Rhodoligotrophos defluvii: one gene and its partner. The main gene of each other region encodes a partner of the protein of the gene in region 2 in a complex. Links are inferred from orthologs where the notes say so. Each region holds a gene or a part of one and is shown on either strand. Other genes may lie near its edges.

What was found. The genes of interacting proteins can lie anywhere in the genome.
Region 1: rplI (region 2) and rpmF share a complex: the UniProt entries of both Bacillus subtilis proteins name them as parts of the 50S ribosomal subunit. The link is inferred for Rhodoligotrophos defluvii from one-to-one orthologs.

Annotation. Positions count from the first base shown.
Region 1 is NZ_SZZM01000001.1:334,743-337,766, reverse strand. What follows is about bases 154-3,024. They hold rpmF (50S ribosomal protein L32), read right to left. Parts: upstream 1,747-3,024; coding sequence 1,561-1,746; downstream 154-1,560. Other genes in these bases: E4P09_RS01510 (5-guanidino-2-oxopentanoate decarboxylase), read right to left, coding at 1,869-3,024; E4P09_RS01520 (DUF924 family protein), read right to left, coding at 909-1,481; E4P09_RS01525 (GNAT family N-acetyltransferase), read right to left, coding at 154-776. Outside these bases: more of E4P09_RS01525, read right to left, coding at 1-153.
Region 2 is NZ_SZZM01000010.1:46,710-49,843, forward strand. The notes cover bases 35-3,015. They hold rplI (50S ribosomal protein L9), read right to left. Parts: upstream 1,830-3,015; coding sequence 1,239-1,829; downstream 35-1,238. Other genes in these bases: E4P09_RS25340 (cyclopropane fatty acid synthase), read right to left, coding at 35-994; E4P09_RS25350 (DUF2232 domain-containing protein), read right to left, coding at 1,868-2,848; rpsR (30S ribosomal protein S18), read right to left, coding at 2,930-3,015. In the rest of the region: more of E4P09_RS25340, read right to left, coding at 1-34; more of rpsR, read right to left, coding at 3,016-3,134. UniProt on the Bacillus subtilis protein: Binds to the 23S rRNA.

The sequences.
Region 1 (3,024 bases), on a different replicon or contig from region 2:
AGCAGGCGGCCATCCGCCGCGAGCCTGTGGGCCACATCCCGCAGGAACCGAGAGACGCGGGGGTCGTGTGCCAGGGCGGTCCGGCGGCGGCCCTTCCAGCCCGCCGCCTCGAGGGCCTCGAACCGGTCAAGCCAGGCGGATACATCCTCGGCCGGGCCGAGCCGACGAAGCTGAAGCTTGCCCAGCTCTCCGAGCCGGGCCCGCAGCCGCCGGAATTCCTTCCGCCGCTTGCGGGGAAAGACCTTGGCCATGTATTCGGAAAACGCTCCGTTGGGGCGATAGCAAGCGCGGCTGTGCCTTGCCGTGACTGTAAGACGGGCGCCGGTGCGCGCTGCCGCTTCCTGCAAGGCGGCCATGGCAGGCCCATCCAGCGTCATCTTCGTGAACAGCGTCACGTCCTCGCGCTGGATCAGGTCGATGAAGCCCTGAACCGCAGCGCGGCTGCTCATCAGCGGTGTCCCCAGAAAATGGTGGGGATGGGACCAGCTCACCCAGGCGCTGATCGGCAAGCCCCAGCGCCAGCCGGTCCTCTGCAGCACCGCCACGCCGGCAAGGTCGTGTCCCGACTTCATGGTGATGAGCTCGGCGGAATGGCTCGGCGCGAGCTGTTGCAACGCCGGCAGCACCCAGGCTGGATCCGCAGCTATGCTGGGCTCGATGGCAGAGCGGGCCAGCGCGGCCCATTCGGCCGTCGACAAGGCGGCATCGCTTGCCTCCTGCGGCGCGGTTTCCGCCTCGGTCAACTGGATGAAATCGGTCTTCGATACGTGAGCCATACGTGCCAACTCGGGGCGGTCGTCCGCCCGAACCTTGTCCCGGCACCCTGCTGAGCAAGGACCGGGCCAAATCAGCGTCATTGGCGGGAAACGGAGCGGTCCTAAGAATGAACCGCGGCGGGGGAGGGTGCTTCAGCCTGCGAAGCCGCCCTCGTCGAGGAAGCGCTGTTCCTCCTCGGTCATCGGGCGACCAAGGATCGGGTTCCGATGGGGAAACCGGCCGAAGCGGCGGATGATGTCGGCATGGATCTCGGCCCAGTAGCGGCTGTCGTCGAGGTTCGATTGCTCGGAAAGGCGGATGCACGCCTCCTGGTCGTCCAGGTTTTCCGAATGCATGAACGGCAGATAGATCCAGGACCGCTGCTCGGCGGGCAGGGCCATGTCCTTGCCCTCGGCGACCGCACGCTTGGCCAGCGCCAGGGCCTTCTCGTCCGCCTCGTACATTTCCGCCGTGCCGCGATGGATATTGCGCGAGAACTGGTCGAGCAGGATGATGAGGGCAAGAACGCCCCTGGGCGTTTCGGCCCAGCCGTCGTACCGGCCGCGCTTGGCCTGTTCCAGCGCATGGCCGAACCGGCCGGCAATCTCGCGGTCGAAGGCCGCGTTCGGCGCGAACCAGCGCTCCGGCGGCTGATTGAGCCAGAAATCGAGGATGGCTTCCGGTTGAAGCGTGTCAGTCTGGTCGGAACCGGCCGGCTCAGTCATGCGCGCTGCACGGGATCAACCGCTCTCGAGACAAGGCGTGACAAGCAAAATCCCCGACGCGCCGCATCGGGGATTTTGGCTAGAACTCCTCACGCGGCTCCAGGATCTGGCGACCGCGATACATGCCGGTCTTCAGATCGATGTGGTGCGGCCGGTGCAACTCGCCCGACTGCTTGTTCTCCACATAGGTCGGGTTTTCCTTCGCATGGCCTGAGCGGCGGTTGCCCCGACGCATCGGCGAGCTCTTTTTCTTCGGAACAGCCATAATGTTTTCTCCTCGCGACAGCAGCGACGCCGGCTGTCACGTCGTCCGATCGGTAAAGCTTGACGTGGGCGGCCTTATACAGCCTCGGCCGCCCGCTGGCCAGTGTGTTTCTGCCCGTGCGCTCAGATCGCGGTGTCGCGCCGGAACTCGATCACCGTGGGTACCGAGACGGTGAGCGCCTCGCGGATCGCGCTTTCGAGCTCCGTGAGCGATTTGGCCCTGAGGCCACGGCAGTTGAAGGCCTTGGCCAGGGCCGGGAAGTCCGGGTTCTTGAGGGTCACGGCGTTGGGCTTGATGCCCTTCTTGACCATGTCGTCATAGATCTCGGCCAGCGAGTCCGAGTTCCACAGGATGATGGGCAGGCACAGGCCCGCTTCCGCCGCGGTGCCGAGCTCGGGGCAGCTGTACTGGAAGCTGTAATCGCCTGTGATCAGGGCCACCGGCCGGTCGGGGGCGCCGAGCTTCGCGCCGATCGCAGCCGGCAGTCCATAGCCGAGGGTGCCGAAGCCGATCGGATGGCACCAGCTGGCCGGCCGGCTGATCGGAAACACCTGGTTGGCGGAATAGGCCAGCTGCGTCTCGTCGCTGACCACGATCGTGTCCTCCGGCAGCGCCCGGCGGATCACCTCCAGCACCTTGCGGTGCATCTTGCGCGAGTCCGGCTCGTTCGCCTGGACCTCCGAGAGGAAGCCGGACACCCATGACGGCGTGATCCGCGACTTCGGTGCCTCGCCATGACGGCCGATCGCGGCCACCAGCGCCTCCAGGGCCGCCTTGGCGTCCGACAGGATGGCAAGCGCCGCCGAGTGCGGGAACGCGATCTTCTGGGCGTCCACGTCGATGCGAATGAGGGCGCCGCGGAACTGGATGTTCTCGCCATCCAGCCAGAAGTCGGTCTCGGCAAGCTCCGTACCCACCGCCAGCACCACGTCCGCTTCCGTGAGCAGCTTCTGCGTCTTGCCGTCCACCATGTTCGCGCCGAGGCACAGGGGATGGTCGGTGGCAACCACGCCTTTTCCCGCGATGGTGGTGAGCACGGCGGCACCGACCATCTCCGCGATCCGCCGGGCTTCCTCGGCGGCCCGCACCGAACCGCCGCCCAGCACCATGATCGGCCGCTCCGCCTTCAGCAGGATCTCGGCCGCGCGGTCGATCAGCGCCTGATCCGGCTGCGGCAGGCCCGCGAGCGCGCGCGGCTCCCAATCGCCCTCGACCGGGCTTTTCAGCACATCGATGGGGATCTCCACATAGGCCGGCTGCGGCCGTCCGGAGCGGATG
Region 2 (3,134 bases):
GGGTCTCCGCGTAGTGGAGCCGCAGGATCTCGATATCGGTGACGTAGAGGCCGGTGCGCTCGATGACGGGAACGACTTCGGACAGAGCGGGTATGGCGCCGCCCGGGAAGATGTATTTGGCGATCCACGGATTGGTGGCACCGGGACCGTCGGAGCGGTTGATCGAATGCAGCACCGCCACGCCGTCCTCGGTGAGCAGCTCGCGCACGGTCTCGAAGAATTCCGTATAATGGCCGACACCGACATGCTCAAACATGCCGACGGAAACGATGCGGTCGAACCTGCCGGTCAAGCTGCGATAGTCCTGCAGCAGGAAGCGGACGCGGTTCGACAGGCCGCGGCTCGCGGCACGCTCGTTCGACAGCTTGAACTGCTCTTCCGACAGGGTGACGCCCGTCACCTCCACCTCGGCGATCTCGGCGAGGTAGAGGCCGAGGCCACCCCAGCCGGAGCCGATGTCGAGCACCCGCTGGCCGGGCTTGAGGTAAAGCTTGGCGGCCAGATGCCGCTTCTTCGACAGCTGCGCCTCCTCGAGGCTGCTGGTCGGCTGGTCGAAATAAGCGCAGGAATATTGCCGGTCGCGATCGAGGAAGAGATCGTAGAGCGTGCCGTTCAGGTCATAGTGGTGGGCGATGTGGCGCTGGGCGCGCCCGATCGGATTGTGCTGGTGGAAGCGCCGCAAGCGGTAGCGCAGCTGACCCCAGAGGTTCAGCCATTGCGGATACCGTCGCTTTTCCAGATTGGCGAAGACCAGCGCGAGGAAGTCATAGATGTCGCCCTGCTCCATGCGGAAGGTGCCATCCATGTACACCTCGCCGAGGCGAAGCTCGGGGTTCAGGGAAAGCTTACGGTATACGGATGGGTCGGTGATGCGCACCACCACCGGCTCTCCGGTATCGTCGCCGAAACGGTGAGAGCGCCCCTTGGCGTCGATCAGAACGAGCGTGCCAGCACGGACGATGAAATCCAGCACATGATTGAGGACCGACAGCACCGGAAGCTCCTTCTCCAGCGCCTGTGTGCCGTCACATTCACGCCAGCCGCCGGAGCAACGAAGTTCAACCCCGCTAGCAATTTAATCATGTCGGTTTCGCAACGGCAACCAGGGCGACATGCTCAAATCTCAGACCTGCCAGGACGATAGCGGAGATCTGTAAATTTTCACCTCTTCCTGCCGGAGTGAGAAGCTTCGTTCCGGTGCTGATCCCCGCGCCCAAGGGCGGGCGCGGGGCATGGTCTCATTCGCGCTCGGGGGTGGCGGCCGCTTCCATCTCCTCGGTTGCCGCCTCGATCTCGTCAAAGCCGGCCGCTTCCATGGCCGCAAGCCGCTCGTCCACCGGAATCGCGAGATTTTCGCCGCGGGCCTGGGCGTCCGCCTCGTCCGCCGAACGGGCGACATTCAGGGTGACCGTGACCGGCACTTCCGGGTGCAGCGCGATGCGCACCTGGGTCATGCCGATCGTCTTGATGGGGTGATCGAGCACCACCTGGTTGCGCACCACCTCGGTGCCGGTCTCGGCGGTGATCACCTCGGCGATGTCGCGGGTGCTGACCGATCCATAAAGCTGGCCCGATTCGCCCGCCTGGCGAATCACCACGAAGGTCTTGCCGTCGATCGAGGCCGCCTGCTGCTCGGCCTTCGACTTCCGCTCCGCATTGCGCTGCTCCAGCGTCTCGCGTTGGGCCTCGAAGCGCTTCTTGTTCTCCTCGCTGGCGCGCAGCGCCTTGCCTTTCGGCAGGAGATAGTTGCGCGCATAGCCGTCGCGGACCTTTACGACATCGCCCATGGCGCCGAGCTTTTCGACCCGTTCGAGAAGAATGACATGCATGTTCGGTGCTCCTGTTCTTTTCCGAATATTGAAGATGGTCAGGTTGTAGTCGGCGGTCCGCCCTGGCTTGGACCAACAGCCGGCCGCATCAGCGTCTGGGCTATGCCCAGGCCGGAGAGGGCAAGTACGACGAGCCAGTTGAACACGATGATGGTCGCGTAAAGCGCGCCGAGCAGCAGCGGGCGCGAAGCCATGCCCAGCGTGCGCTTGTGGATCGTGGCCAGCCCGACGATGGCAAAGGCGGTCAGCAGCAGCGCAACGAAGACCTCGCCGATGAGGCCTATGGTGCCGGGGAGGAGAGCGGCGATCAGCGCGGCAAGCGGCGCCAAGGCGGCGCTGCGCGGAAAGGCAAGGGCGCTGAAGGGCGCCCATGGCCGCAAGGTTCGTCCGGACATGACCACGATCCGCGCGGCGAGATAGAGATTGACGAGGGAGGCGATCAGCCAGAGCACCCCGGATGCCGGCGGCATCAGCCGTACGAACAGATCGACCAAGGCGGCGCGTTCCGCTTCCGTGCCGGCCGGACCGCCCGGCGCCGGCTGGGCGGCGAGGACACGGTTGATGGCCTCGCGCAGGGTGGCCCGGAAGCTCTCGGCGTCGGGCCCGAGCATCAGGATGGTCGCGGTGATGAGGAGGCCGGCAACCAGCGCCGTCCACAGCACCAGCCGCCCTTCGGGATAATAGTCGCGGCCGCCCGCCACGGGCGCGCCCTCATGGTCGACCGCCTCGGTGGTATCGCGCGAGAGCAGGGCCACGTAGCTGATCAGCGTCGGCGCAATTCCAACGCTCAGCAGAAACAGGAGGCCCGGCCGCAAGCCCGCGGCGAAGGCCATGGTCGCCGTGCCGGTGAGGGCGCCGATACCGGCAGTCACCGCACCCCAGCCGAGCCCCGCGATGAATAGGGGGAGGGGGGCGAGATAGAGCAGCACGATCGCCAGCAGCGAATAGCTGATGACGGTGGAATAAAGCGCGGCGGCCGCAAGGCCTGCCCCTATGCCGACAAGGATCGTGCTCTGCATGGTCCGGCTGTCCCGCTGATGCGGTTAGAGGCGGCTTTCTCGACACCGCCCCAACCCAATCTCCGGCTTTCGCCGCCGGAGCTACTTGATGACGTAAGGCAAAAGGCCCAGGAAGCGGGCACGCTTGATGGCCTTGGCGAGCTCGCGCTGGCGCTTGGCGGATACCGCGGTGATGCGGCTGGGCACGATCTTGCCGCGCTCGGAGACGAAGCGCTGCAGGAGCCGCACGTCCTTGTAGTCAATGATCGGCGCATTGGTGCCCGAGAACGGGCAGGTCTTGCGGCGG